DNA from 3 places in the Sulfuritalea sp. genome. Region 2 is predicted to be linked to each of the others. Evidence: riboswitches for the same ligand, from Rfam matches in the RefSeq annotation. Region 2 holds a riboswitch; each other region holds the start of a gene.
The links. Region 2 has a riboswitch for cobalamin ahead of RMO95_RS14030 (energy-coupling factor ABC transporter permease). Riboswitches for the same ligand answer to the same signal wherever they lie in the genome.
Positions count from the first base shown of each region.

Region 1: it holds a riboswitch for cobalamin, as region 2 does, so the genes downstream of both, cobT (nicotinate-nucleotide--dimethylbenzimidazole phosphoribosyltransferase) here and RMO95_RS14030 (energy-coupling factor ABC transporter permease) in region 2, are expected to answer to the same signal.
Region 3: it holds a riboswitch for cobalamin, as region 2 does, so the genes downstream of both, RMO95_RS17555 (TonB-dependent receptor domain-containing protein) here and RMO95_RS14030 (energy-coupling factor ABC transporter permease) in region 2, are expected to answer to the same signal.

Region 1 covers NZ_JASJPC010000007.1:6,660-16,566, reverse strand. The annotation lists gene RMO95_RS03000 (thioesterase family protein) at 698-1,132, shown strand; gene RMO95_RS02995 (MaoC family dehydratase N-terminal domain-containing protein) at 1,160-2,053, shown strand; gene cobC (alpha-ribazole phosphatase) at 2,066-2,620, opposite strand; gene RMO95_RS02985 (adenosylcobinamide-GDP ribazoletransferase) at 2,605-3,372, opposite strand; gene cobT (nicotinate-nucleotide--dimethylbenzimidazole phosphoribosyltransferase) at 3,372-4,454, opposite strand; cobalamin riboswitch at 4,528-4,732, opposite strand; gene RMO95_RS02975 (DUF6516 family protein) at 4,839-5,231, shown strand; gene RMO95_RS02970 (MarR family transcriptional regulator) at 5,234-5,611, shown strand; gene cobU (bifunctional adenosylcobinamide kinase/adenosylcobinamide-phosphate guanylyltransferase) at 5,625-6,176, shown strand; gene RMO95_RS02960 (alpha/beta fold hydrolase) at 6,224-7,024, shown strand; gene RMO95_RS02955 (FFLEELY motif protein) at 7,025-7,744, opposite strand; gene RMO95_RS02950 (coniferyl aldehyde dehydrogenase) at 7,859-9,304, shown strand; gene RMO95_RS02945 (twin-arginine translocation signal domain-containing protein) at 9,310-9,840, shown strand; gene RMO95_RS02940 (GMC family oxidoreductase) at 9,837-9,907, shown strand, end outside.
Region 2 covers NZ_JASJPC010000029.1:40,693-50,599, forward strand. The annotation lists gene nikR (nickel-responsive transcriptional regulator NikR) at 1-203, opposite strand, end outside; gene RMO95_RS13995 (hypothetical protein) at 215-1,126, opposite strand; gene RMO95_RS14000 (NADH-ubiquinone oxidoreductase-F iron-sulfur binding region domain-containing protein) at 1,377-3,176, shown strand; gene RMO95_RS14005 (2Fe-2S iron-sulfur cluster-binding protein) at 3,173-3,877, shown strand; gene RMO95_RS14010 (NADP oxidoreductase) at 3,874-4,437, shown strand; gene RMO95_RS14015 (Ni/Fe hydrogenase subunit alpha) at 4,543-6,039, shown strand; gene RMO95_RS14020 (hydrogenase maturation protease) at 6,036-6,494, shown strand; gene RMO95_RS14025 (hypothetical protein) at 6,491-6,862, shown strand; cobalamin riboswitch at 7,130-7,338, shown strand; gene RMO95_RS14030 (energy-coupling factor ABC transporter permease) at 7,444-8,127, shown strand; gene cobM (precorrin-4 C(11)-methyltransferase) at 8,138-8,920, shown strand; gene RMO95_RS14040 (sirohydrochlorin chelatase) at 8,913-9,824, shown strand; gene RMO95_RS14045 (precorrin-8X methylmutase) at 9,829-9,907, shown strand, end outside.
Region 3 covers NZ_JASJPC010000042.1:70,260-80,166, forward strand. The annotation lists gene RMO95_RS17540 (ethylbenzene dehydrogenase-related protein) at 1-183, opposite strand, end outside; gene RMO95_RS17545 (NapC/NirT family cytochrome c) at 302-892, opposite strand; gene RMO95_RS17550 (cytochrome D1 domain-containing protein) at 1,053-2,729, opposite strand; cobalamin riboswitch at 2,899-3,109, shown strand; gene RMO95_RS17555 (TonB-dependent receptor domain-containing protein) at 3,231-5,114, shown strand; gene RMO95_RS17560 (iron ABC transporter permease) at 5,115-6,107, shown strand; gene RMO95_RS17565 (ABC transporter ATP-binding protein) at 6,104-6,874, shown strand; gene RMO95_RS17570 (hypothetical protein) at 6,885-7,676, shown strand; gene cobO (cob(I)yrinic acid a,c-diamide adenosyltransferase) at 7,673-8,281, shown strand; gene RMO95_RS17580 (cobyrinate a,c-diamide synthase) at 8,452-9,735, shown strand.

The DNA of each region.
Region 1 (9,907 bases), on a different contig from region 2:
TCAGTCGTGTTCGGGTGCGTCTTGACGTAAGACGGTTTCACGAACTGACCGAGAACCGACGAGCGATGTACCACGCGAGTAGTGGTCTTGGCGGTCATGGCGGTGTTCCTTTCTGGCATTGCCGTGCAGAGAGAATGCCCCGGTACCATATTTGCCTGCCCTTGCACAAGGTCTGTCGCCTTTGCTAAATTGGCAGTTCTTCAAGTCGGGTAACCGGCTTTTCCGCCTCGACCGGACCATCCGGCCGGGGCGTTTCTCTTTAATCGGCCGCCTGTCGACGGCCGATAGATGAAGTATACCGGTTTCGCTCACGCAATCAACGTGGACAAGATGTGGAAAATCTGTGGAAAACAAGTGGTTACCGTTCCGTCTAGTGGCTAACCTTATATTGCCTACTATATATAGTAGGTGTCACCGGAAAAGTTGATCACGCTACCTTCTGGTTTCTGGACGTTTGAAACGGCACAACCCACGCGAAGTTGGGTTAGGTCGGCTACTTGTGGCGACGCAAGCATCAAGCACCTGATCCCACAATCAAATCAGATGCGTTTTTTGCCCGCTGGGACTGCCCTGCCATCGTCTCCCGTGCGTGGTGACTGCGTGTCCGTCGATGCAGCTAAAATTCGAACACCTCCTTTACCTGAACAGCGGGCGGGCCGCGGTCGAGGTTACTTGGCCAGACCTGCCCGAAGTCACCATGGCACGCATCTCCCTGCAGTTTCCCGACGACCAGTTTTGCTATTCGACGGATCTCACGGTCCGCATCACCGACATCAACGGCGCCAACCATCTCGGCAACGATTCGATGATCTCGATGATCTCGGAGGCGCGGGCGCGCTTCCTGTTCGACTTCGGCGTCGAGGAAACCACCGACGACCAGATCATCGTCACCGACCTCGCCACCACCTATCTGGCCGAGGCCTATACGCGCGACGAGCTGCGCTTCGAGGTCGGCGTCATGGATTTCAACAAGTACGGCGGCGACATCATTTTCCGCGTCACGCGGCCGGCCGATGCGACGCTGATCGCCATGGCCAAGTCGGGCTTCGTCTTCTTCGACTATCGGGCGAAGAAAGTGGTGGCCATGCCCGAGTTCTTCGCCTCCAAGTTTCCGCGGGTCAATCGGCTCTAGGCGGCCAGCCCGGCGATGCTGGAAAACATGGACTCGCAGACACTCGATCACTTGCGCTCCTGGGTCGGTCGGCGGGAACAGGTCGACGACCTGATCGCGCCTTCCAGGGTGGCCGCGCTGGCGGCGACGCTGGATCGCGACGACCCTGCGCCGCTGCCGGGCGATGCGCTGCCGCCGCCCTGGCACTGGACGCTGTGCGTGGCCGCGGCGCGCCAGTCGGCGCTCGGCCCCGATGGCCATCCGGCGCGCGGCGGCTTCCTGCCGCCGGTGCCGCTGCCGCGCCGCATGTGGGCCGGCGGCCGGCTGACGTTTCCGCAGCCGCTGCGTGTCGGCGAGGCCGTGCAGCGCCGCTCGCAGGTGCTCTCGGTCGACCACAAGAGCGGGCGCTCCGGCGATCTGGTCTTCGTCCTGGTGCGCCATGAATTCCACGGTGCGCACGGACTGGCGGTCACCGAAGAGCACGACATCGTCTACCGTGAGCTGCCGAGCGCCGTGTCGGACTCTGTCTGCCGGGGATTCCGCTTCGCGGGCCGGCAAGCGCCAACTCTTGCTGCGGCGCCCGCAAGCTGCGCCTGGCAGCGCGAGATCGTGCCCGACGACGTGCTGCTGTTCCGCTATTCGGCGCTGACCTTCAACGGCCATCGCATCCACTACGATCGCCGCTATGTGACCGAGGTCGAGGGCTATCCCGGCCTCGTCGTGCATGGTCCGCTGATCGCCACGCTGCTGCTCGACCTGCTGCGGCGGAACCTGCCCGGCGCGGCCATCGCGGCGTTCGAGTTCAAGGCCCACAAGCCGCTGTTCGACATCGCGCCGTTTTCTGTCCATGGCCAGCCCGAGGGCGACGGCAAGACCGTCAGGCTTTGGGCGACGGATGCCGAAGGCTGGCTGGCGATGAGCGCCAGCGCCAGCCTGGCCTGAATCCCGTCGGCATCAGGCGCGGCCGCTTGCCGCGGCAGCATCCTGGTCGGTGAGCGTGACGCGGACCACGCTTTCATAGTCGAAGCTGAGCGCCATCCAGCGCCGCGCCGGCAGACCCTGCGCCTGACCGACGATGACTTTCATCACGCCCGCATGGGTCACCAGCACGGCGCTTTCCAGGCCCTGCTGGCGGACGTCGGCGAGGAAGCCATGCACCCGGCGCTGCAGTTCGCCGACCGATTCGCCCTGCGGCGGCCGATAGCCGAGCGGATCGGCGGCCCAGCCGTCCAGCGCCTCACGCTGTATCCGGTCCCAGGGGCTCATTTCCCAGACGCCAAAGTGCATTTCCTGCAGCCGCGCATCGCTTTGAGGAGCCGGATGCAGGGCCTGCGCCAGTTGCGCGCAGCGTTGCAGCGGGCTGGTGAAGACAGGCAACTGCGGCGGCAGTTGCACGGCGATGCGCGCCGCGGCGGCGGCAACGTCTGCCGCCAGCGCCAGGTCGGTGCGGCCGTAGCAGACGCCGGCGGCGACCTGCGGCGCGGGGTGGCGGATCAGGTAAAGCTGCACAGCAGCCCCAGGTAGAAGGCCACTTCGCCGAGTTGCTGCGCGGCGCCGAGGCAGTCGCCGGTGTAGCCGCCGATGCGGCGCACGAAGTAGCGCGCGGCGAGCAGCGTACTCAGGGTCACCGCCGCCAGCGCCGTCAGCACTTCGGCCAAGGGCAGCAGCAGGCAGGGCGCGAGGCCGCACAGCGCCGCGACGGCGAGTTCATGCGGCGCCATGCGCTGCGCCAGCGGCTTGGACTTCGAGCTGTCGTCGTCGCGCACGTAGTCGAGGAAATAGATCAGCACGGTCGAGGCCAGGCGAGACACTGCGTGACCGGCGACCAGCGCGATGGCGAGAAAGGGCGGGCCGAGACCGGCGTCGAGCTCGGTCAGCGCACTCCATTTGGTGAGCAGGATCAGGCCGACGCCGAGCGCCGCGTAGCTGCCGATGCGCGAGTCCTTCATGATCGTCAGCACCTGCGCCTTGTCCCAGCCGCCGCCGAAGCCGTCGCAGGAATCGGCGAAGCCGTCCTCGTGGAAGGCGCCGGTGGCGAGTATCGTCGCCGCCATGCCGAGCAGCACGGCGACGCCGATCGGCAGCGCCAGCGCCGCGAGTTCCGTGACGCCGGCGCCGATGATGCCGACCAGGATGCCGATCAGCGGGAAGTAGCGCGCCGCATGGTTGAGCTGGTCCTGTCCATGGCCGACCCAGGCCGGCACCGGCAGGCGCGTGAAAAAGCGCAGCGCGGCGAAGAAGTATTCCAGCTCGCGCTTCATCAGCTTTTCTCGCTGACTCCGGCCGACTCGAAACTCGCCATCTCGTTCATGAAGGCGCAGGCGGCGTTCAGGAGCGGCAGCGCCAGCGCCGCGCCGGTGCCCTCGCCCAGGCGCAGGCCGAGGTCGAGCAGCGGCTGGCCCTTGAGCCAAGCGAGCTGCAGGCGGTGGCCGGCCTCGTTCGAGCAGTGCGCGAAGACGCAATAGTCGAGGATCGCCGGCGACACCTGGGCGGCGACCAGCAGCGCGCTGGTGACGATGAAGCCGTCGATCAGCAGCGTCATGCGCGCTTCGGCGGCGGCCAGCATCGCGCCGGCCAGCATCGCGATTTCGAAGCCACCGAAACGGCTCAGGATGCGAAGCGCATCGTCTGGCGCAACGCCGCTGGCGGTGGGCCGTTCCGGCCAGAAGGACAACGCCTGCGCCAGCAGCGCGCGCTTGCGTTCCAGCCCGGCGTCGTCGAGCCCGGTGCCGCGCCCGACGCAGTCGGCCAGCGGCAGGCCGGTGATGCAGTGGGTCAGCAGCGAGGCGGCGGCGGTGTTGCCGATGCCCATTTCGCCGAAGCCCAGCGCATTGCAGCCGGCGGCGGCGAATTCGCGCGCCAGACGGGCGCCGTTGTTCATCGCCGTGGCGCACTCGGTCTCGCTCATGGCTGCGCCTTCGAGATAATTCGCCGTGCCGCCAGCGCCAACTTTCGCATCGACCAGCCCGTCGCGCGGACCGAATTCATGCGCCACGCCGGCATCGGCCACCACCAGCGTCATGCCGGCCTGGCGCGCCAGGACGTTGATCGCGGCGCCGCCGGCAAGAAAGTTTTCCACCATCTGCCAGGTGACTTCCTGCGGGAAGGCCGAGACGCCGGCTTTCGCCGCGCCGTGATCGCCGGCGCAGACCAGCACGTGCGGAAGGGCGATGCGCGGCGAAAGGCTCTGCTGGATCAGGCCGAGCTGCAGGGCCAGGCTTTCGAGGCGGCCGAGCGCGCCCAGGGGTTTGGTCTTCTGGTCGATCTTGTGCTGCAAAGCGGCGCTCAGGGCGCGATCCAGCGGGGCAATCTCAAAGCGGGGAAATACTTGCGGGGAACGCATCCGATTCATCCTTTTTTCATAAGCGGCGCGGCCTTGTCCCGCGCGTCCAAACGCGGCACAAGCCCGCACCACGGGCTTGATGAAAATCATCGGTCGGTCTTCTGGCTCCCGGATCGTCCTTGGCTTGCGCCTTCCCGGATTTTCATCCAGTGGCATATTGCAAGCTTCGTCCCCGGTCACAGCGGCGGGCCCGCCACGGAATGAGGTATCAACCTGTCACCGTGTTCCCAGGAGGCTTCATGCAACATGAGGCCTCCACCGAATCGCGGCGAATTATGGGGCCTGGCACCGACATCTGCAACAGTCCATCAGCGCGCTGCTTGCCGCGGCGGATGCGGCACCCACAGCATTGCACATCATATCGATGGCTGATATGATGTGCCTATGGATTTGCCGGAGTACGCGCTCGAACTTCTGTTGGCCTACGATGGCCGGGTACATTATTTCGCCAGCGGGCATACGCTGAGATTTGAGGTACGGCAGATCGAGAAATCGGCCAGGGCGCCTTACGGCATTGCGTATTCGTTGACTTTGCACGCACCCGACAGAACGCGATTGCTGGGTTTCGACAACGCACATTCGGTGCCTCATCGGGGCGGGCGCTACGTAAAACGGAAGCTCGAAGCCGATCACTGGCACCGCACGGCGAGCGACGAAGGCCGTCCCTACGACTTCGTTTCGGTCGAGACGCTGCTTGAGGATTTTTTCAGGGAAGCCGAGTGCACCTTGAACGAGCAGGGCGTGAGCTTTGAAATTGTGGATGAGCAGGAGGAATGACCATGGGACTCAAGATTCAATCGATGAAACAACTCAAGGCGGAAATGCTTGCCGTCGCCAAGGGCACGCGCCAGCCTCCCGTCGATGCCGGACAGATGTCGTTCGATTCCGTGGAGGCGGTAATGCGCTTGCTGACCCCGGACAACCGGCAACTGCTCGCGGTGATCGAGAACAGCAAGCCGGCATCGGTTGCCGACCTTGCGCGCCTGGTCGGCCGCGCCGAATCGAATGTCAGCCGCACGCTGAGCCGGTTGGTTGCCGGAGGTTTCGTGCGCCTCAAGCCGGGCGCCGGCAAGGCCAAGGTGCCGGAAGTCGCGATCCACCGACTGACGGTGGATATCGACGTCTGCCGTTTCGAGGATCGAGTGGCGGTGGCCTGAGCGGCGACGCCCCATGATCGAACTCATTCTTGGCGGCGCCCGTTCGGGCAAGAGCGCACTGGCCGAGCAGCGCGCGGCCGAGTCCGGCCTGGCCGTGAGCTACATCGCCACGGCGCAGGCCGGCGACGCGGAAATGGCGCGGCGCATCGCCCATCATCAGGCGCGCCGAGCGCAGCACTGGGTGTTGGTGGAGGAACCGCTGCATCTCGCCGCGGCGCTGAACGACCATGCCGCGGCCGACCGCTGCCTGCTGGTGGATTGCCTGACCCTGTGGCTGACCAACCTGCTCTATGCCGGCTCCGCCGCGCAGCAGGCCGAGGCCGGCGAAGCCGTGAATTGCCCGCTGCTGGCTTTCGAGACCGCGGCACTGCTCGACTGCCTGCCGAATCTGCCCGGCCGCGTGATCCTGGTCAGCAACGAGGTCGGACTGGGCATCGTGCCGCTGGGCGCCGTGACGCGCCTCTATGTCGACGATGCCGGCCGCATGAACCAGTCGATTGCCCGCATCGCGCAGCGGGTGACGTTCGTCGCGGCCGGCCTGCCGCTGGAACTCAAGGGCGGCTGAGGCCGGTCATGCCGTCCGATTTTTCGAACGCCCCGAAGGAGAAGCAAATGTTTGGAAGCGCATGCAAGCACATGGCATGGGTTCTCGCCATGATTGTCGCCGGCATCGTCCAGCCGGCTGCCGCCCAGTTGCCGGGCATCGGCATCGTCATCATGCATGGCAAGGGCGGCTCGCCGACCAAACACGTGGCGGATCTGGCTGCATCTCTCGAAGGCAAGGGATACCTGGTCGCCAACCTCGACATGCCCTGGTCCGGGCAGCGCGATTACGATGCGAACGTCGCGGCGGCGGAAAAGCAGGTGGAATCCGCACTCGAGAGCCTGCGCGCCAAGGGAGCGGCGAAACTGTTCGTCGCCGGCCACAGCCAGGGCGGGCTTTTTGCGCTTTATTTCGGCGGCAAACATCCGGTCGATGGCATCGTCGCGATAGCCCCGGGCGGCAGCGTCGGCAGCCCGATCTTCCGCGAGAAGCTCGGCGCCGCGGTGGCCCAGGCCCGCCAGCTGGCCGCCGACGGCAAGGGCGATGAGAAAGCCCGGTTGCTCGACTTCGAAAGTTCCCGCGGCACCTACCCGATTGTCGCCACGCCAGCCAATTACCTTGCCTGGTTCGATCCAGACGGCGCAATGAACCAGGTGATCGCCATGAAGAACATGAATCCGAAAGTTCCGGTCCTGTTCATTGCGCCGAAGGGCGACTATCCCGGTCTGCAGAAAATCAAGCAGTCCATGTTCGACGCCTTGCCGCGGCATCCGCTGACCAAACTCTACGAGCCCGACGCGACGCACCTCGGGGCGCCGTCCGCGTCGCTCGACGAAATACTGCGCTGGACCCGCGAAGCGGCGCGCTGATTACACCGGATAACTCGCGTCCGGATTGGCAAACAGCTCCCGCATCAGTGCCGTCTCCCGCGCGCCGACGATGGCGAGGAATTCGTCGGCGCCCTTCATGCGGCTGAAGGCGTCGTAGCCGCCCTGCAGAAATCCGTGCAGTGCTTCCAGCCCGGCCAGATGCGCGGGGCCGCTCATGAGTTTGAGCGAGTAGCGGACCAAGGGCATGCGCGTCAGGCGGTCCAGGGTCTTGCCGATCTGGTCGACCAAGGCGATCTGCAGTTCGCGATCCTCGCGCCGCCCGCAACTGCGATAGGCAGCGACATAGGCGGGCCAGTCGATGGCGCGGTTGCGCCCGGCCTTGCGCAGGGCCAGCACCATCGCCGTGTCGAGCGACTCGGACAGCGTATCCATCTTCACGGCTTCGAGCAGCGTGGCCAAGGCGCGCGCCGGCAGCACATGGACCATGAGGGGTACGACGCGCGCCAGTTCCTCGTCGCGCGTGCGGAAATCCTTGGGACCGTAAAGGTCGCTGAGGAAGAACTCGGCTGCCGGTTTGTAGCGTGCGCTGGCCAGCAAATCGGCGTAGCTGTGGGCGAGGCGGGCCGCCTGGTATTCCTTCAGGTGCGGATAATCCTCGGCGCGCGGATCGTCGGCCCGCGCCGCGCGCAACTCGCGCGCCTCGGCGATGCAGGTCGCCAGTTCGTGGCCGATCGCGTCCTTGTCGAGGTGTTCATCCATGGGCGGATTATCCATCCCGCACAAGGGGCTTCGTTAGAGTGCCTTGCCTAATCGGAGGCTGCCCGCGCGCCTAAACTACGGCAATATGCTGTGCCCATCCAGGAGGAGCTTGGAATGACCGCGATCGAACCGGCAGCACATCAATCGGCGCCTCATGCCGCTGGGGCTGAAGCCTACAAGAACCTCTTCGCGCGCATGCACGCCGCGACCCGGCGCAGTTCGAGCGTCGAGCGCGGCCTGCGCGAGGCGCGCCTCGACGCGCTGGCCGCCCTGGTGCACGACAACGCCGAGCGTTTCGTCGACGCGATCTCGGCCGACTTCGGCCATCGCTCCGCGCACGAAACCCGCTTGCTGGAACTCTTCCCCAGCCTCGAATCGATACGCCACAACCGCTCCCACGTCGGCGCATGGATGAAGCCGCAGCGCAAGGCGGCGTCGATCTGGTTCCGCCCGGGGTGGGCGCAGATCATCCCGCAGCCGCTGGGCGTGGTCGGCATCATCGTGCCCTGGAACTACCCGCTGTTCCTCGCCGTGTCGCCCCTGGCTGCGGCCCTGGCGGCGGGCAACCGCGTCATGGTCAAGATGTCGGAATTCACCCCGCGCACCGGCGAACTGCTGGCCGAACTGGCGGCGAAGTACTTCGCCGCCGACGATGTCGCGGTGGTGCTGGGCGATGCGGCGGTCGGCGCGGATTTCGCCCGCCTGCCCTTCGACCATCTGTTGTTCACGGGATCGACCAAGGTCGGCCACGACATCATGCGCATGGCGGCCGACAACCTGACGCCGGTCACGCTGGAACTCGGCGGCAAGTCGCCGGTGATCCTCGGCCCCGACTATCCCTTGCAGAAAGCGGCCGAGCGCATCATGGTCGGCAAGCTGCTGAACGCCGGCCAGACCTGCATCGCGCCCGACTACGTGCTGGTGCCGGCGGGGCGTGAGCAGGCTTTCGTGGACGCCGCGCGCGCGGTGGTGGCCAGGTGCTTCCCGGCCATGGCAAGCACGCCGGATTACACCGCGATCGTCAACGACCGCCACTACCAGCGCCTGCAGGGCTACGTCGCCGACGCCGAGGCGCGCGGCGCGCGCCTCGAGCCGCTGTCGACGGCGGCCGCCGATGCCGCCCGGCGCAAGCTGCCGCCGCTGGCGCTGCTGAATGTCGACGACAACATGCGCGTGATGCAGGACGAAATCTTCGGCCCGCTGCTGCCTATCCTGCCCTACACCGACCTCGACGCCGCCATCGACTACGTCAACCAGCATCCGCGCCCGCTGGCGCTGTATTGCTTCGAGAACGACGCGGGACGCCGCGACCGCGTGCTGCACGAGACGATCGCGGGCGGCGTCACGGTCAATGACACCATCCTGCACATCGCGCAGGAGAACCTGCCCTTCGGCGGCGTCGGCCCCAGCGGCATGGGCCATTACCACGGCAGCGAAGGCTTCAAGACCTTCTCCAAGCAGAAGGCGGTGTTTTACCAGTCGGGGCTCAACGGCATGTCGCTGTTCAATCCGCCCTATGGCGCGCTGTTCGAGCGCCTCACCAAATTCCTCATTCGCTGATGGCGATGTTCAGCCGACGCCAATTCATCAAGACCGGCATCGCCGGCGCGCTGCTGCTGGCCGCCGCGGCGATGTTGCAGAAGCCGCTGGATCGTGCCGGCAAGCAGGCGCTGGTGGCCGGCAATCCGCTTGATGCCTCCATGCGCACGGTGGTTCCGGTGATCGCACCGGTGATACTGCTGGGCGTCTTTCCGTCCGGCGCCGACCGCGCCGCGGCGCTGGAGCGCATCACCAAGGGCGTGGCGCTGGCGGTCGGCGCGTTGAGCGCCGCGTCGCAAAAGGAAGTGGCGGAACTCTTCGCCCTACTGGCCTTCGCGCCGACCCGCATCGCAGTGGCCGGCCTCACGCCGTCCTGGGATCAGGCCGGCGTGGCCGACATCGAAAGCTTCCTGCGGCGCTGGCAGCACAGCCGCCTCGACCTGCTGAAAAGCGGCTATCAGGCGCTGCACGATCTGGTGCTCGGCGCCTGGTATGCCGATCCGCAATCCTGGGCGGCGATCGGCTATCCCGGTCCTCCAGTGCTGGTGAAATCATGATCAGGGACCCCTACCCGGAAGGCATCGCGCGCGGCTGGAAAATCGTCGACGCGGCGCGGCTGGAAAG
Region 2 (9,907 bases):
AGGTCGCGCTCGTGATGGTTGTACACGTAGGACAGGTTGGCGACGCAATTGGTCGTCTCGCCACGCTTCTGCCGCGCCTCCTCAAGCTGCGCGCGCAGCAGATCGCGCACCGCTTCGGAGCGGTTGCGATAGCCGCGTTCGGCAATCAGCCGGTCGAATTCGGCGGCCAGCTCGGCATCGAGCGAAATCGTGATGCGTTCCATCTCAGCGCCTCTCAGTTCCGGTCCTTCATGCCGCGCAGCTTCTCGACGACACCGCCGCGCTTGAGCCGGTCCAGCCGCTGCTTGCGCTCGGTCTTCACGACCTGCTCCAGGTAGGCGAGATTGCGCTCTATCGATTCCTGGTAGAAGTTCCGCTGGGCTCCGGTCTGCCGGCCGAAATGCTGGGCCAGGTGGGTCGAAAGCCCCATCAGATCCTGGTCGAGCCGACCCTTGGTCATGCGATAGAAGGCTGTGGTCTTTTCCAGCAGGTCGTGGATGTCGGCGAAGCCGCCCATCTGCGCCTCCTCGAATTCGAAATAGAGCAGCAGCACGCGCTCGAGGTATTCGCGATTGGCCATCTGGCCGATCAGGTCGGCCGTGGCCGTGGCGTAGGCGGCGCGCTGCTGCTGCAGGTTGTCGAACTTGACCCAGCCCGGGTGCTTGCGGTGGTCGGTGAGCAGGATCACCCGCGTCGTGGCTTCCAGCAACTCGGGAGGCAGCCAGACCAGGTGCGTTCGTGTGAATTCAACGCCGCGCAGGACATGGCTATCGGTGAATTGGGCGCCGGTGCCGCTGGCCTCGTCATCGCTCATCAGATAGCCGACATCGTGCATCAGGGCACCGATCAGCGCGGCGTCGATATGGTCGGCATCGAGTCCCTGGCCGGCCAGATGCAGGCCATGCAGCATGCGTGCGGTGCACAGCACCACCTCGTTGGTATGGGTACGGTTGTGATACAGGGTCTTGAGTTTCTGGTAGCCCGGCAACTCGCCGTCGAAAGCCCGATCGAGCAGGGCGAAGGCATCGGCAACGCGCTGCAAGTCGTGTCCGGGCGCAAAGGCCAGGATGATCTCGCCCACCTGCGCCTCCACCTCGCCGGTGTCTCGGGTGTTGCCCAGTGCGGCAAAGGGGCTGTCGTCAGTCATGGCTGGGGTTTGGCGGGCCGAGGCGTTTGAGGCGAAATCCTAGCAGAGCAGCATTGAAAAAGCTGCCGCGCCGACGAAACTCTGCTATTCCTTTACTTCGCGCAGTTCGCCGCAAAGGGCCGACGGGTGGCCGACGGGTGGCCGACGGGTGGCCGTGACCTTAGTTGACGCAGGTTAAGCTGCCGTAACACAATTGAACTATGCTGCATCGCAGTAACAATGCGCCCAGCATCTCCTCCGAGGTTCTTCCATGTCCGACACCGACACCATCGACGCTGCCCTCGAACGCCATCGCCGCGACGGTACGCGGCTCGTGCAGATCCTGCGCGAGACCCAGGAACAGCTGGGCTGGCTCGCCCCCGCCACACTGACCCATATCGCCGCCGCGATCGGCTGGCCGCGCGCAGAGGTCAGCGGCACCGCCTCCTTCTACAGCTTCTTCCACACCCGGCCGCGCGGGAAATACTGCGTGCTCTGGTCGGACAACATCACCGACCGCATGCTGGGCAACGGCGAGCTGATCGACGCGATGTGCAAGAAGCTCTGGCTGGAACCCGGCCGCGTCTCGGAAGACGGCCTGGTCAGCGTGAACACCACCTCCTGCACCGGCATGGGTGACCAGGGTCCTGCGCTGCTGGTGAATTACCGCGCCGTCACCGGCATGAGCCAGACGCGCCTGGGCGAAATGGTCGGCCTGATCCGCAGCGAAGTTCCCGTCGCCGAATGGCCGGCCGACTGGTTCGCGGTCGAGGACAACATTCGCCGCCGCGACATCCTGCTGGCGCACGATCTCGTTCCCGGCCAGGCGCTGTCTGCCGCGCTGGAACGCGGCGCGGAACAGACCCTGGCCGAGATCAAGGATGCGCGCCTGCGCGGCCGCGGCGGCGCCGGCTTTGCGACCGGCCTCAAATGGGAAGCCTGCCGCAACGCGCCCGGCAACGGCGCCTATCCGGCGCACTACGTAGTCTGCAATGCCGACGAAGGCGAGCCCGGCACCTTCAAGGACCGCGTGCTGCTCACCTCCTACGCCGACCTGGTGTTCGAGGGCATGAGCATCGCCGGCCTGGTGGTCGGCGCAAAAAAGGGTCTGCTCTATCTGCGCGGCGAGTACCGCTACCTGCTGGAGCCGCTGGAGTTGGCGCTGGCGGCACGGCGAGCGGCCGGCCTCCTGGGCAAGAACATCCTCGGCAGCGACTTCGAATTCGACATCGAGATCCACCTCGGCGCCGGCGCCTACATCTGCGGCGAGGAATCGGCCCTGATCGAATCGCTGGAAGGCAAGCCGGGCCGGCCGCGCATTCGCCCACCCTTCCCCGTCACCCATGGTTATCTCGACCAGCCGACCACGGTGAATAACGTCGAGACCCTGGCCGCCTCCTGCCTGATCGCCGCGCATGGCGGCGCCTGGTATGCGCAGCACGGCACCGAAAAATCCACCGGCACCAAACTGCTCTCGGTCAGCGGCGATTGCGAACGGCCCGGCATCTACGAATATCCCTACGGCGTCAGCGTGCGCCAGGTGCTGGACGACTGCGGCGCCACCGATTCGCAAGCGGTGCAGATCTCAGGGCCGTCGGGTATCTGCGTCGCCGAAGACGAATTCGGCCGCAGGATCGCCTTCGAGGACCTGCCCACCGCCGGCGCCTTCATGATCTTCGACGAGACGCGCGACATGTTCGAAGTGGCGCGCAACTTCGCCCACTTCTTCGCCCACGAATCCTGCGGCTTCTGCACCCCCTGCCGGGTCGGCACCACGCTGGTCAAGAACATGATGGACAAGATCGCGAAAAGCCACGGCTCGCCCTATGACATCGACGAACTGTTCAAGCTGCACCGCCTGATGCAGGGCGCCAGCCACTGCGGACTGGGCAATTCCGCCTGCAACCCGGTGTTCGACACGCTGAACAAGTTCCGCCCCGCCTACGAGCGCCGGCTCAAGTCGCTCGACTACGAACCGGCCTTCGATCTCGACGCCGCCCTGTCGCAGGCGCGCCAGATGACCGGCCGCGACGATGCCGCCGCGCATTTGCAGAATGGGGGCGAAGCATGAACATCTTCCAGCTCGACGGCGAAGAAATTCCCTTCCGCCAGGGACAAACCGTGATGCAGGCGGCCACCCAGCATGGCGTCTACATCCCCCATCTGTGCTGGCACCCGGATTTCGCGGCGCACGGCTCCTGCAAGTTATGCACGGTCAAGGTCAATGGGCGCTTCGGTTCGGCCTGCACCCTGGAAGCCCAGCCCGGCATGGAAGTCGAGAACCGCACGGTCGAACTCGACGACAAGCGCCGCACGATGCTGCAGATGTTCTTCGTCGAAGGCAACCACTTCTGCCCTTCCTGCGAGAAAAGCGGCAACTGCGCGCTGCAGGCCACGGCCTACGAACTGAAGATGATGTCGCCGCACTTCGACATGTTCTATCCCGACCGCCCGGTCGATGCCTCGCATCCCGACGTGCTGCTCGACTTCAACCGCTGCATCATGTGCAGCCTCTGCGTCACGGCCTCGCGCGAGGTCGATGGCAAGCACGTCTTCGCCATGGGCGGGCGCGGCATCCTCGGCCGCCGCATCCACATCAACAGCGAATCCGGCAAGCTCGCCGACACCGATTTCGCGCTGACCGACCGCGCCGCCAGCATCTGCCCGGTCGGCGTGATCCTGGAGAAGCGCAAGGGTTTCGCCGTGCCAATCGGCGAACGCCGCTACGACAAGTCGCCGATCAGCGCGCAGGTCAAGGAGAAGGCACCATGAATGCGCCCATGAACACCGCTCCGGTAAAAAAGCTCCGCGTCGCCACCACCAGCCTGGCCGGCTGCTTCGGCTGTCACATGTCGCTGCTCGACATCGACGAGCGCATCCTCAAGCTGCTCGAACTGGTCGAATTCGACCGCTCGCCGCTGACCGACATCAAGCACTGCGGCCCCTGCGATCTGGGCCTGATCGAAGGCGGCCTGTGCAACGCCGAGAACGTGCACGTGCTGCGCGAGTTCCGCAGCCACTGCAAGATCCTGGTTGCCGTCGGCGCCTGCGCGATCAACGGCGGCCTGCCGGCGCAGCGCAATCATCTCGACCTGCGCGACGTGCTCGAAGAGGTGTACCAGACCGAATACCTGACGTCCCACGGCGGCATCCCCAACGATCCGGAACTGCCGCTGCCGCTGAACAAGGTGCATCCGATCCACGAGGTCGTGAAGGTGGATTACTTCCTGCCCGGCTGCCCGCCGCCGGCCGACGCGATCTGGAAACTGCTGACCGACCTGCTCGCCGGCCGCACGCCGACCCTCGGCCACGGCCTGCTGCACTATGACTGAGCCTTAATTGACCACGAGATAGTGGATTCCCCGTAGGAGCGAGCTTGCTCGCGATACGCCATTTTCGCGAGCAAGCTCGCTCCTACAGTCTTAGAGGTAAATTCCATGTCTGAACTCGAAACCGCACTATCCCCCGAAAAACTCCGCCGCGTCGCCATCGATCCCGTGTCGCGGGTCGAGGGCCACGGCAAGGTCACGATCCTGCTCGACGACGACAACAAGGTGCACCAGGTGCGCCTGCACATCGTCGAATTCCGCGGCTTCGAGAAGTTCATCCAGGGCCGCCCCTACTGGGAAGTGCCGGTCATGGTGCAGCGCCTGTGCGGCATCTGCCCGGTCTCGCACCACCTCGCCGCATCGAAGGCGCTGGACATGATGCTCGGCGTCAAGCAGTTGACGCCGACCGCCGAGAAGGTGCGCCGCCTGATGCACTACGGCCAGATCCTGCAATCGCACGCCCTGCACTTCTTCCATCTCGCCTCGCCCGATCTGCTGTTCGGCTTCGGCTCGGACCTGGCCCAGCGCAACATCGTCGGCGTCGTCGCCGCGCATCCCGAAATCGCCAGGAAGGGCGTGCTGCTCAGGAAGTTCGGCCAGGAAGTGATCCGCATGACGGCCGGCAAGCGCGTGCATGGCACCGGCTCGGTTCCCGGCGGCGTGAACAAATCGCTCTCGCCCGAGGAACGTGCCGCGCTGCTCAAGGACATCTACCAGATGGTGGCCTGGAGCCGTGATGCAGTCGGCATGATCCGCCAGTTGTTCGAGCAGAACCTGGCCGAATACAACGCCTTCGGCCGCTTCCGCTCGGCCGGCATGTGCCTGGTGCGCTCCGACGGCGCCATGGACCTGTATCACGGGGCCTTGCGCGCGCGCGACGTCGAGGGCAAGACCCTGTTCGACCATTTCGACTACGGCCGCTACTGGGACGTCATCGCCGAGGACGTCAAGCCCTGGTCCTACATGAAGTTCCCCTTCTTCAAGTCGCTCGGTCCGGAAGACGGCTCCTACCGCGTCGGGCCGCTGACCCGCGTCACGCAATGCGACAGCATCCCGACCCCGCTGGCCGACATGGAGCGTCAGGAATTCATGGCCTACGACGGCGGCAGCGTCACCGGGGCGACGCTGGGCTACCACTGGGCGCGCATGATCGAAATGCTGCACGCGGCGGAAAACATCAAGGACCTGCTGCACGACGACGACATCACGGGCCACGATTTGATGGCGACCGGCTCCCGCCAGGAACGCGGCGTCGGCGTCATCGAGGCGCCGCGCGGCACGCTGATCCACCACTACCGTGTCGATGAGAACGACCTGGTGATCCGCGCCAACCTGATCGTCTCCACCACGCACAACAACCAGGCGATGAACACCGCGGTGCGCGAAGTGGCCAAGCAATACCTCGACGGCGTCGAGATCACCGAAGGCCTGCTCAACCACATCGAGATCGCGATCCGCGCCTTCGACCCCTGCCTATCCTGCGCCACCCACGCGCTGGGGCAGATGCCGCTCGAAGTCGCCATAGTTGGCGCTGACGGCACGGTGATCGACGCGGCAACGCGCGATCACCGCGGCCTGACGCGCGAGACTCGCGAACTGCCTTGACTGCGCCGACGCTGATCTTCGGCTGGGGCAATCCCAGCCGCGGCGACGACGCGCTGGGCCCGCTGTTCGTCGAGCATTTCACCGCCCTCGCGGCGCGCCAACCGGAATGGGGCGAGGTCGAATGCCTGACCGATTTCCAGTTGCAGATGGAACACGCGCTCGACCTGCAAGGCCGCCGCCGTGTACTGTTCGTCGATGCCAGCGTCGATGCGCTGGCGCCCTGCTCGCTGGTCCGCATCAAGGCGGCGCGCGACGCCAGCTTCACCACCCACGCCATGAGCCCGCAGGCGGTGCTCAAGGTCTACGCCGACATCGACGGCGGCGAGCCGCCGCCCTGCTGGCTGCTGGCAATCCGCGGCGAACGCTTCGAACTCGGCGAAGGCCTCAGCACGGCCGCGCAACAATCCCTGCAAGCGGCATTGCAACTCGCCGCAGACTGGATGGATTGCGCATGACTGGGTTGCCGGAATCCGATCCGTCACTCAACAAAACTGGGCAATCCGCCACCGGTGGCAGCCGCAGCAAAAAGAAGGTCTTGTGGGCGGTGTTGTTGCTTGCAACGCTTGTCTGCCTTGGAAGTTATATCGCTGTCATTGCCTATGTGCGATTTGGCGGCCAGGCCGTTAAGGATTTCTGCAGTCAGGAATTGATCGGCAAGTCAATGTCGGAGGCAAAGGAACTTGCCGCCAGGAGCGGGTTGGAGATCGTTGAGCGGGAGGGATTGCTTCGTGTAACCACGGACCCGAACATGTCCCGCCATACCTGCGACCTCAAGCTCAACGCCGGCAAAGTCACATCCGCTAAGGCGTTCTTCCGATTCTGACAATCCGTGTGAGCATTGCGCGCCTGGAACTGCCTCAGGAGGTTGTCTCAGTTCGGCCATGACCCGACACTGGAGATTTCGCTCGATAGCCGACAGTGAGCGCGCGACGTTCCTCCATAGCAGCCATCCACGATGCCGTACGCATTTGTCCGATCCCCGGGCCGTAGCGTAGCGGAAGTGCCGATGATACATTCGTACCGCAACTGTGTGCACGAAGGTGCCGCCAACCTTTCCCCGGCGGCGCAACACGACGGGAAAGTTTTGGCATAAGATGGCGGCGTTTTGGGTGCCTTGCCCTATTGACTTGGGGCGGGTGAAACGGGAAGCCGGTGAAGCTGGGCAACCAGTCATTCCGGCGCAGCCCCCGCTGCTGTAAGCCTGACGACTCCGCTACTGCCACTGTATTGTTCGATACGGGAAGGCGCGGGGAAGATCGACGGCAAGCCAGAAGACCGGCCCAAACATTTGGCGTTGAACCCCGGGGTGCGGGCGAAGGCTGGCGAACGCCTCATTGTTCCGCCAGAAATCCTTGAGCTTCACGGGTCCAGCGATTCGTTGTTATATGGTCAAGGAGTTCAAACATGCATATCGAAGCGGGCGTCGTCGACGGCGCAAAAATGATTCTCAGTTATGGCACGGCCGCGGTTGCTGCCGGGGCAACCGTCAAGGCGGCCGCCGATTTTGTTCGCGAGAACGGGCTTGGCACCCTGCTGGCGCGCAGCGTCCTGGCCGCGCTGATGGTCTTCTGTTTCTTCGAGGTGTTCTTTCACTACCCGGTCGGCGTCTCGGAAGTGCACCTGATCCTGGGCACCACGCTCTTTTTGTTTTTCGGCCTGGCGCCGGCGGCCATCGGCCTGGCCGGCGGCCTGCTGGTTCAGGGCCTGTTCTTCGCCCCCGCCGACCTGCCTCAGTACGCGATCAACCTGACCACCTTGCTGGCGCCGATCTTCGTCATGGGCGTGCTGGCGAAAAAGATCATTCCCGCGCACACCGCCTACGTCGACCTTTCCTACGGCCAGACGCTGAAGCTCTCGGCGGCCTATCAGGGCGGCGTCATCGCCTGGGTGGCGTTCTGGGCGTTCTATGGACAAGGGTTCGGCGCCGAGAACCTGGCGAATGTCGCTTCTTTTGGCGGCGCCTACCTGCTCGTCATCATCGCCGAACCGCTGATCGATCTGGCCGTGCTGGCGGGAGCCAAGTCCCTGCACGCCCTCAAGCGTTCCGCCGCTGTCGACAAACGCTTGTACAACTCCGTTGCAGCTTGAGTTTGCCGGCGTGCCTGGCCGGGTCTGGTTCGTCGGCGCGGGACCGGGCGATCCGGACCTGATCACGGTCAAGGGCCGCGATCTGCTCGCCCGCGCCGGCGCCATCCTGTATGCCGGCTCGCTGGTCGATCGGGCGGCGACGCGCTTCGCGCCGCCGGGCTGCGCGATTCGAGACTCCAAGGACATGACGCTGGAGGAAATGACCGCGTGGCTAATCGAGCAGTGCGGCCGCCATGCCACCGTCGTCCGCCTGCAGACCGGCGACCCCGGCCTGTATGGCGCGCTGATCGAAATGACCCGGCCGCTGACGGCCGCCGGCGTCGAGTGGCAAGTCGTGCCGGGCGTGTCGTCGGCCATGGCGGCAGCAGCAGCGGCGGCGGAGACGCTGACCCTGCCCGAAGTGACGCAGACGGTGATCCTGACCCGCGTCGCCGGGCGTACGCCGATGCCGCCGGGGGAGGATCTGGAGTCGCTGGCGGCCCACAAGACCACTCTGTGCATTTTCCTTTCCATCACACTGCTGCATGAAGTCCAGCAAGCATTGCGCGCCGCCGGCTGGGACGAGAATGCGCCCATCCTTGTGGTGCAGAAGGCGAGCTGGCCCGGCGCGGAAAAGATCATTCGCGGCACTCTCGCCGACATCAAGAAGAAATGCCAGGCCGAGAAGATCGGCAGCCAGGCCATGATCATCGCCAGCCCGACGCTGGGCGCCGCCGATTGGCCCGACCTCGCCCGTTCGAAACTTTACGACCCCACCTTCACCCACCGCTTTCGCAAGGCCGCCCATGGATAACTCAACCACGCTCCTGCTGGTCGGCCACGGCTCGCGCAACCAGGAAGGCAACAAGGAGATCCAGCGTTTCGCCGCCGACTGGCGCCAGCGCCATCCCGACTGGCGCATCGAAGTCTGCTTCATCGAGCACGCCGACGTGCTGCTCACTGAAGGCATGGACCGCGCCGCCAAGAACGCCAGGCGCGTGCTGGTCATACCCTTCATCCTCAACGCCGCCGGCCACGTCAAGATGGAACTGCCGGCCGCGCTGAACGCCGCGCGCCTGAGCCATCCCAAGGTCGAATTCCTCGTCACCCGCCACCTCGGCATGGGGCGCGAAATCCTCGCCGTGCTGCAAGGCCAGCTCGACCGCCTGATGAAGGCGCTGGACATGCCCGACCCGCGCACCACCGGCGTGATCCTGCTCGGCCGTGGCTCGTCGGATGCCGGCGCCAACGGCGAACTGGCAAAAATGGCGCGCTGGATATTCGAGGACAACGAGCACGAACTGGTCGACCTCGCTTTCACCAGCATCACCTGGCCGCGGCTGGAAACCGTGGTGCAGCGCCAGTCCCGGCTGGGCATGACGCAGGTCTGCATCGTGCCGGTCTATCTGTTCACCGGCGTGCTGATGGAGCGCATCAAGTCCCAGGTCGAGCGCCTGAAAGTGCAGTATCCGGGCATCGCCTTTGCCCTGGGCACCCATTTCGGCTTCGACAAGGGCATCTTCGACTTGCTCGACGCCAAGGTCGCCGGCCACGAACTGCCCGAAGGCGGCCTGCTCGAATGCGACGGCTGCAAGTACCGCGCAGCCGCCGAGGCCGAACACCTGCACGATCACAGCCATACGGCCACCGGGGCAGCGCATGGTCACGAGCACGAACACCACCACCACGATAGCATCCACCCCCACGTTCCCGCCTGAAGCCATGACTGCCAATACCGTCACCGAACAGATCACCGCCGCCGGCCGTGCCATCGAGCACGACTCGTTTGCCATCATCGATG
Region 3 (9,907 bases), on a different contig from region 2:
CATGCCGGCCGAGCCGCTGTGGTCCGACTTCTTGGTCATCCATTCGATCGGCGCGACGCCGGCATGGAAGACGTTGATGTCGCGTTTCGCGACCTTGCCCCAGTCCGGCGCCGCGACGGCAGCCTGGGAAGCGAGAACCAGCAGTGCGCCGGCAACGGCGGTGGAAACGATGGACTTGCTCATTTGATGCTCCTTTCGAACAAAACGATTTTCATTGAAAGCTGGCGGATTTGATCGGTGTCAAGCATGTCAGTCGCGACTCATGCAGGCGGGATGGACGCCGCTCTGGCATGCACGATGCTCACTCATCCTCGTCTTCCTTCATGCCCTTGGGTTTGGTGTGGGCGATGCCCTTGTGGCAGTCGATGCAGGTCTTCTTCTCTTCGATGCCGATCTTGTGCATCTTGGCGCCGCGCAGCTTCTGCTTTTCGACATCCATGGCGTCGAAGCTGTGGCAGTTGCGGCATTCGCGCGAATCGCTGGCCTTCATCCTTGCCCATTCGCTCTCGGCCATCTTAAGCCGGTGTTCGGCGAACTTCTCCGGCGTGTTGATGACGCCGGTGATCTTGCCCCAGACTTCCTTGCTCGCCTGGATCTTGCGAATCATCTTGTGCGTCCAGTCCTTCGGCACATGACAGTCGGAGCATACCGCCCGCACGCCGGTGCGGTTGGAATAGTGGATGGTCTTCTTGTATTCCACGTAAACGTTGTCGCGCATCTCATGACAGCCGATGCAGAACTCCAGGGTATTGGTGGCTTCCATGCCGGTGTTGAAGCCGCCCCAGAAGAATATTCCGGAGAAGAAGCCGACCACCAGCAGACTGAGCAGCGAATACTTTGCACTGGGCCGCTTCATCATCGCCAGAAACCCTGATTTTTGATTGTCTGCCATATACCTTTTTCCTAGTTCATCGGTCGTTGGATCCGGCTGCCGCGCCTGTTGCCAACAGGGTCTGCGCTCGCTTCAAGCGGATCGTTTTTAAACACCTATAGGATAAAGGGGCATATGCCCCTTTATCCTTGCTGCTGATCAAGTTTCGATCAGTTTCCGATCAGTAAATGTCATGCTGCGTGTTGTAGACATTGAACTTGCCGGTCGGCGTGATCATCTTCGGATCGGTGATCACCTTCTTCATTGCCAGAGTCTTGTCGTCATAGACCACGATGGCGGACTGGTCGGTCTTGCCGCCCCACAGGGAGATCCACACTTCGGAACCGTCGGCGCTGTACTCGGGATGCACGGCACGACGGGTTGCCTTGGTCACCGGCAGGCCCGAGTCCTTGGCCACGTTGATGATCTTCTTCGGCTTCGACAGGTCGGCCATGTCCCACACCGCAACTGACTCGGCGAGTTCCTTGTCGGGATTCTGCGGCGAGTCGGCCCACAGGTTCTTCGATTTCGGATGGGTCTTGACGAACAGGTTGCCCGGCACGTGCTTGACTTCCTGAACGACCTTCCAGTTGAACTCCTTGAACTTGGCGTTCTTCTTGTTGTCCGACGGCGTGCTGATCAGCGTCACCACATCGGCGCCAAGGTGGCCCGTGGCCCACACCGGACCGAACTTCGGATGCGAGAAGTTGGCGCCACGACCCGGATGCGGAAGCTTGGCGACGTCGATCAGGGCAGCCAGCTTGCCGAGCTTGGTATCCACCGCGGCGATCTTGTTCGAGGCATTGGCCGCGACCAGGAAGTAGCGCTTGGAGGCATCCCAGCCGCCGTCATGGAGGAACTTGGCGGAAGCGATGGTGGTGGTCTTCAGGTTCTTGATGTCGGAATAGTCCACCAGCAGGATCTGGCCGGTTTCCTTGACGTTGACCACCCACTCGGGCTTGATCTCGGAAGAGACGATCGAAGCCACGCGCGGCTCGGGGTGATACTCGCCGTCCACCGTCATGCCGCGGGTGCTGACGACCTTGAGCGGCTTCAGCGTGTCGCCGTCCATGATCACGTACTGGGGCGGCCAGTAGGAACCGGCAATCGCGTACTTGTCTTCAAAGCCCTTGAACTTCGAGGTATCGACCGAGCGCGCGTCGAAGCCGATCTTGAGTTCGGCCACCACGGCAGGCTTCTCCATCCAGAGGTCGATCAGCGACAGGCGGCCGTCGCGGCCGATGACATACACGTAGCGGCCCGACTTCGACAGGCGCGAGATGTGCACCGCGTAGCCGGTCTTGACGATGCTGCGGATTTCCTTGGTGTCGCCGTCGATCAGCGCCACTTCGCCGGTGTCGCGCAGGGTGACGGAGAAGAAGTTCTTCAGGTTGAACTTGTTCATCTGCTTGGTCGGCCTGTCCTTGACCGGCACGATGACCTTCCAGGATTCCGACATTTCCTTGAAGCTGTACTCGGGCGGCACATCCGGGGTGTTCTGGATGTACTTGGCCATCAGGGCGATCTCGTCCTTGGTCAGGATGTCGTCGAAGTTCACCATGCCGCCATCGGTGCCGTAACCGATGATCTTTTCCAGGCGATTCTGGCCCAGCTTGAGCGTGCCGCCTTCCGTCTTGGCGCCGTCCTTGGCGGTCTTGGTCCAGTGCGGCTCCAGGTTCTTGCCGGTGGCGCCCTTGCGCAGCACGCCATGGCAACCCGCGCAGCGTTCAAAGTAGATCTTCTTGGCGGTTTCCTTTTCGGCGGCGGTCAAGGTGGGCGCAGCATCCTGCGCGAAGACACTGCCCATGGCACCGGCAATGGCGGAAACGGCAAATAGTCCAAGTACCTTCCTTTTCATACTTCTCTCCTTTTGAATGATTCATCTGAGTCAAAGCGTAGTGCGCCCGCACTGAAAACCCTACCAATCCAATGGTCGCAAGCGTGCGCCGGCACCAAGGCGTAATCCTTGACTCGGATCAAGACTAATTGGATTAAGGGTATTCGCAGCCAGCCGCCGATGCTTTGATATACTGCGCGCTGTTCGTGGTGCCCGCGCATGGATTCCGTGCCGGGTGAAACGGGAAGCCGGTGAGTACCTCCAAAGGGTTCGATTCCGGCGCTGCCCCCGCAACGGTAAGGAAGTGCGGGTTCATCAAGACGCCACTGGGTCGCAAGCCCGGGAAGGCGATGAACCAAGACTTCCAAGCCCGGAGACCGGCCAGGGACAAACCAGCGTATGCGTTGCGGGGTTGCGGCGTGCCGGGGTTTGTGCCGACCCCGTTCATTGCCCTCCCCTCCCGCGCATGCATTTGCCACCTACCGGCTGCGGGGACGCTCGCCGGGATTCGGGAGTTTTTCCATGCATAAGCATTTCACCATCGCCGCCTGCGCGGCCAGTTGTCTTTTCTCCGGTTTTTCCTTCGCCGCCGATCAACTCGCGGCCGTCGTGGTCACCGCGACGCGCCAGGCGACGCGAATCAACGAGGTCATCGCCGACGTCTCCGTGATCGACCGCGAGGCCATCGAGCAGGCAGGCCCGTCGACCACCCTCGGCGACCTGCTGGCGCGCACGCCGGGGATCGAACTGTCGCGCGCCGGCAGCCGCGGCGCCACGGAAAGCGTATTCATCCGCGGCGCCAACGCCGGCCATACCCTGATCCTGCTCGACGGTCTGCGCATCAACTCGGCCACGCTGGGACAGAGCTCGCTGGAAGCGATTCCCCTGGCCCAGGTGGAACGCATCGAAATCCTGCGCGGACCGGCGTCGGCGCTGTATGGTTCCGACGCCATCGGCGGCGTGATCCGCATCACCACCCGGCGCGCGGCGGATGCCCCGCGCCTGGAAGCCAGCGCCGGGGTCGGCAGCCGCGGCGGCCGGGAACTGACGCTGGCCCACGCCAACCGCGTCGGAAAGTTCGACTATGCCGTGCGCGTGGCCGACTCGCGCGCCGAGGGGGTCAACGCCATCACCAATCCGAGCAGCCCGGCCTACAACCCGGACCGCGACGGTTTTGCGCGCCGCAGCCTGTCGCTGGCCGCCACCTGGCGCCCGCAGGAGGGCATCGAGATCGGCGCCCACGGCATCGAAAGCGACGGCGTCAACCACTTCGACAGCAGTTGGCCTTCTGCCAACCTGGATTGGCAGACGCGGACCCGGGTCGTCGCCCACGGCGTGTTCGCCCGCGCGCGTCTGGCCGAAGCATGGCATAGCGAACTGCGCCTCGGCCGCGGCGAGGACCACTCGATCACCACGCCTTCGGCCACCGCGGGCCAGGACCGCGATGCGTTTCGCACGCGCCAGGACCAGGTGGTCTGGCAAAACGACCTGACCCTGCCGCTCGGGCGCGGCCTGGTCGCCGTCGAGAGCCTGCGCGAATCCATAGACTCGACCAGTGTCTATACCAGTCTGCAGCGCCGCACCGATTCCCTGGTGCTGGGCTGGAACGGCTCGACGGGTGCGCATTTCTGGCAGGTCGGGGCGCGCCGCGACGACAATTCCCAGTTCGGCGCGCGGACCACGCAAACCCTCGGCTACGGCTACCGCCTGACCGATGCCTGGCGAATTTCGGCCAGTGCCGGCACCTCGTTCAAGGCGCCGACCTTCAACGACCTGTATTTCCCCAACACGCCTTTCGTCGGCGCCGGCAACCCGCTGCTGCTGCCCGAGTCCGGACGCAGCCGCGAGCTTGCCCTGCATTATGAAATGGGCGGCACCGAGGCTTCGCTGACGGGGTTCCGCAACGAGATCGAGAACCTGATCCAGTGGCAGGAAACCGCACCGGGCTCGTTCTTCTACACGCCGCGCAACGTCGCGACGGCGCGCATCAGCGGCTGGACCGCGGCCGCCCGCACCCGGCTCGGCGCCTGGTCCTTGGACGCCGGCCTCACCGTCCAGGACCCGAAGAACCTGGCCAACGGCGAAGCGCTGGTGCGGCGTGCGCGGCAATTCGGCAGCCTCGCCGCGAGCCGCGATTTCGGCGACTGGTCGCTCGGCGCCGAACTCCAGGCCAGCGGTCCGCGCTACGATGCGCCGGACTTCACAACGGGACTCAACACCAAGAAAATGGGCGGCTACGGCCTGGTGAATCTGCGCGGCGAGTTGCGCCTCGATCACGGCTGGTCGCTGTTCGCCCGCGTCGACAACCTGTTCGACAAGCGCTACGACGTGGTGCGCGCCGCCACCTCGGAGTTCGCCGCGCTGGGCACGACGCTGTTCGTCGGCGCGCGCTTCGCGATGAAGTAAATGCCTAGCCGCCGCCGCGCCCTGCTGCTGCTTGCCGCACTCACGGCGCTGGCGCTCGCCAGCCTGGTCGCGGCGCTGCTGGCGGGATCCTACGCGGTGGCGCCGGGCGAGGTCTGGGCCGCCCTGACGGGGACCGGGCAGGACACCGCCGGCGCGGTGGTCAGCGGCCTGCGCCTGCCGCGTGCGCTGGCGGCTTTCGCCTGCGGCGGCCTGCTGGCGCTGGCCGGTGCGCTGATGCAGGTGCTGCTGAGGAATCCCCTGGCCGATCCCTATGTTCTTGGCATCTCGGGCGGCGCCGCGGTCGGCGCGTTGCTGGCGATGCTGGCCGGCCTGGCGCTGGCCTTGATCAATCTGTTCGCCTTCGCCGGCGCCTTCGCCGCGATGCTGCTGGTATTCGGCCTGGCACGCGGTGACGGCAGCTGGACCCAGACCCGCCTGCTGCTGACCGGCGTCATCGTCGCCGCCGGCTGCAGCGCGGTGGTGGCGCTGATCCTCTCGGTGGCGCCGGAGCACCAGTTGCGCAGCATGCTGTTCTGGCTGATGGGCGACCTGTCGCATGCTGGCACGCCGTGGCCGGCGCTGCTGGTGCTGGCGCTGGGCCTGGCGGCGGCCCTGCCGCTGTCGCGCGACCTCAACCTGCTGGCGCGCGGCGACCTGATCGCGCGCACCCTCGGCGTTCGGGTGCGCGGCCTGCGCGGCGCCGTGTATGTGCTGGCCTCGCTCTTGACCGCGGTCGCCGTGACCACCGCCGGCAGCGTCGGCTTCGTCGGCCTGGTGGTGCCCCACCTGGTGCGCCTGGCGGTCGGCAACGACCAGCGCGTGCTGCTGCCGGCCGCCGCGCTGGCCGGGGGTTCGCTGCTGGTGATCGCCGACACCCTGGCGCGCACCCTGGTCGCGCCGCAGCAACTGCCGGTCGGCGTGCTCACCGCCCTGCTCGGCGTGCCGGTGTTCCTGTATCTGCTGTCGCGCCAGGCCAAGGGCAGCGCGCCATGAGCAGCCTCCTCACGGTGCGCGGGCTCGCGGTCGCCGTCGGCGGCCGCACCGTGGTGCGCGGGCTCGACCTGGAACTCGCCGCCGGCGAGCGCCTGGCCATACTCGGCCGCAACGGCGCCGGCAAGACCACGCTGCTGCACACCCTGGCCGGCCTGCGCGAGCCCGCGGCCGGCCGCATCGAACTGTGCGGCGCCGAGCTGGCGCAGACGCCGCCGCGCCGCGTCGCGCAGTTGCGCGGCGTGCTGCTGCAGCAGCAGGTCGACGCCTTCCCCGCCAGCGTGCTGGAAACCGCGCTGATCGGCCGCCATCCCTGGCTCAAACGCTGGGCCTGGGAAAGCGCCGCCGATGCCCGCATCGCCCGCGCCGCACTGGCCGCGGTCGACCTCGCCGGCTTCGCCGCGCGCGACGTGCAGACCCTGTCCGGCGGCGAGCGGCAGCGCCTGGCGATCGCCACCCTGCTGACCCAGCAGCCGCGCCTGGCACTGCTCGACGAGCCGCTGTCGCACCTCGACCTCAACCACCAGATCGCCGCGCTGCAACTGCTCTCGCGCACCGCGCAGGAAACCGGCACCGCGTTGGTGATGGTCATGCACGATCCGGGGCTGGCCGCGCGCTATTGCGATCGCGCCCTGCTGGTGCATGGCGACGGCCGCGTCGAATCCGGCAGCGCCGCCGCGATGCTCACCGCCGAGCGCCTTTCGGCCCTCTACCAGCATCCCCTGCGCATGGTCGAAGCCGACGGCCAGCGCTGCTTCCTGCCTCTTTGAGAACCCGCCCATGAAACTGCGTTTGCTGTTTCCGCTCCTCGTCTGGCTCGCCGCCGGACCGGCGCTGGCCGCCTGCCCGCGCATCGTCAGCCAGTCGCCCTACCTGACCGCCGCGCTGGAATGGCTCGGCCAGGGCCAGTGCATCGTCGGCGTCTCGCGCTACGACAAGCACGATCTGCCGAAGACCGGCGGCGTCATGGACCCCGATGCCGACGTGCTGGCGATCCTGCGGCCCGAGCTGCTGGTGACGGTCGACTGGGTCACGCCGGAAGCGCTGGCGCAGGCCGTGCCGCAAGGCACGCGCAGCCTGCGCCTGGGCGGCTTCGGTTCCATCGCCGAGAGCGAACGGGTGCTGCGCACGCTGGCCGTGGCCAGCCGGATGGACGACGCCGATGCCCAGGTGCGGCGCTTCCGCCGCGCATGGCAGGCCGCGGCGCACCGCGTCGGCGGCAAGGGCGAGCGCGTGCTGGTGCTCTCCGCCTGCTCCGGCGAACCCTATGCCTTCGGCCGCCGGCATTACATCGGCGACGCCTTCGCGCGCGCCGGCTTCGAGGTGGTGGATCGCAGCGCCGGCGTGCGCCGCCTGCGCGCAGGCGAGGAGCTCGCCGACATCCCCGCCCTGGTGGCGCGCTTCAAGCCCGACATCGTGTTTTCGCTCAGCCACGAGTCCAGCGTCGCCTGCAACGCCGCGCTGGGCACGGTCAAGGCGCGCATCGTCAGCCTCAGGGGCGAAAACTTCTTCCACCCCGGCCCGCCGCTGCTGCAGGGCTACCGGGAACTTGCCGCGAGCCTGAAATCATGAGCATCGAAAACGAACGCGAAGCGCGCCATGTCGCACGCATGCAGCGCAAGAAGCAGGTCATCGACCAGCAGGTCGCCGCCGCCGACACCGAGCGCGGCGTGCTGCTGGTCAACACCGGCAACGGCAAGGGCAAGTCCTCCGCCGCCTTCGGCGTCGCCGCGCGCGCGCTGGGCCATGGCCAGCAAGTGGCGGTGGTGCAGTTCGTCAAGAGCCGCAGCGACACCGGCGAGGAAGCCGTGCTCGGCACGCTGCCGGGCATGCGCTGGCACGTCATGGGCGAAGGCTTCACCTGGGAAACCCAGGACCCCGGCCGCGATGCCGCCGCCGCGCGCGCGGCCTGGGAACTCGCCGCCGGCTACCTGACGGACCCGGCCATCGGCCTCGTCGTGCTCGACGAAATGACCTATGCCTTCAAGTACCAGTGGCTGACCGTGGACGAAGCGCTGGCGGTCTTCGCCGTGCGCCCGCCGCGGCAGCACGTAATCGTCACCGGCCGCGGCGCGCCCGAGGCCCTGATCGCCGCCGCCGACACCGTGACCGAAATGGCCATGGTCAAGCACGCCTTCAAGGCCGGCGTGAAGGCCATGCCGGGCATGGAGTTCTGATGAAGCCCCTGCACAGCAGGGCGGTCGAGCAAAGTACGCTCTCCTCGCCGCTGAGGATGACATGCCCGCCCGCCGCCGTCACCAACCCGGAGCCGCGCAGCGGCGAACACCCGTCACCCCCGCCCTCGGGGCGGGGGCCGGGGGGTGGGCGCGTTTCCTGTCCAGCCCTGCTGATCGCCGCGCCCGCCTCCGGCCAGGGCAAGACCACGGTGACCGCGGCGCTGGCGCGGCACCACGTCAGGCAGGGGCGCCGCGTGCGCGTCTTCAAGTGCGGCCCCGATTTTCTCGATCCGCAAATACTCGCCGTCGCCAGCGGCGCCCCGGTGTACAACCTCGACCTCGGCATGTGCGGCGAACAGGATGCGGCGCGGCGTCTCGCCGCGGCCGCGGCGACGGCCGACCTGATCCTGGTCGAAGGCGTCATGGGCCTCTACGACGGCAGCCCCTCGGCGGCCGACATCGCCTGCCGTTTCGGCATCCCGGTGCTGGGCCTGATCGACGCATCAGCCATGGCCCAGACCTTCGGCGCCGTGGCCCACGGCCTCGCCACTTACCGCGCCGGCCTGCCTTTCGCCGGCGTGCTCGCCAACCGGGTCGGCAGCGCGCATCACGCGGCCCTGCTCAAGGCCAGCCTGCCGCCCGGCATGGGCTGGTTCGGCGCCCTGCCGGGCGACGCCGGCGCGGCGCTGCCCGAGCGCCACCTCGGCCTGCTGCAGGCCGCCGAGATCGCCGACCTGGAACAGCGCCTCGACCTGCTCGCCGGCCACATCGCCGCCAGCGCGATGGCCGACCTGCCGCCCGCGGTCGACTTCGCCGTCGAATTTGCCGTCGAATTTGGCAAACCCGCAGCGCCGACTCTCGAACCCCTGCTCGCCGGCAAGACCATCGCCATCGCGCGCGACGCCGCCTTCGGCTTCATCTACCCGGCTAATCTCGACACCCTGGCCGAACTCGGCGCGGCGCTCGCCTTCTTCTCGCCGCTGGCCGGCGACGCGCTGCCCGCCTGCGATGCCGTCTGGCTGCCGGGCGGCTATCCCGAACTGCACGCCGCGCGCCTCGGCGCAAGCGGGCTGTCGCGGCAACTGCGCGCCCACGCCGCAGCCGGCAAGCCGCTGCTCGCCGAATGCGGCGGCATGATGTGCCTGTTCGAACAACTCATCGACCAGCACGGCACCCGCCACGCCATGGCGGGCCTGCTGCCCGGCGCCACGCGCATGCAGGCCCGCCTCGCCGCCCTCGGCCTGCAGCAAGCGAGCCTGCCGGAAGGCATCCTGCGCGGCCATACTTTCCACCACTCGCGCAGCGAAACCACCCTCGCCCCGCTGCTGTGCGCGCGCACGCCCGACGGCGGCGAAGGCGAGGCGATCTACCGCAGCGGCCGCCTCACCGCCTCCTACATGCATTTGTATTTCCCGTCCAACCCTGAAGCGACGGCACGGCTGTTCCTGCCCTGAGCTGATTCGCTGCTGCCAGAGACAAGACACTCGACGCGCGCCCAAGAGTTGGCGCTGGCGACACGGCGAGCGCTAGCGCGGAGACGGCTGCCCGGCTACGTGTTCATCGCTCCAGTGTCTTCGCCGCGCTTGCGGCGCGCTACGGACTTGACATGAAGATTGGAACCGACGA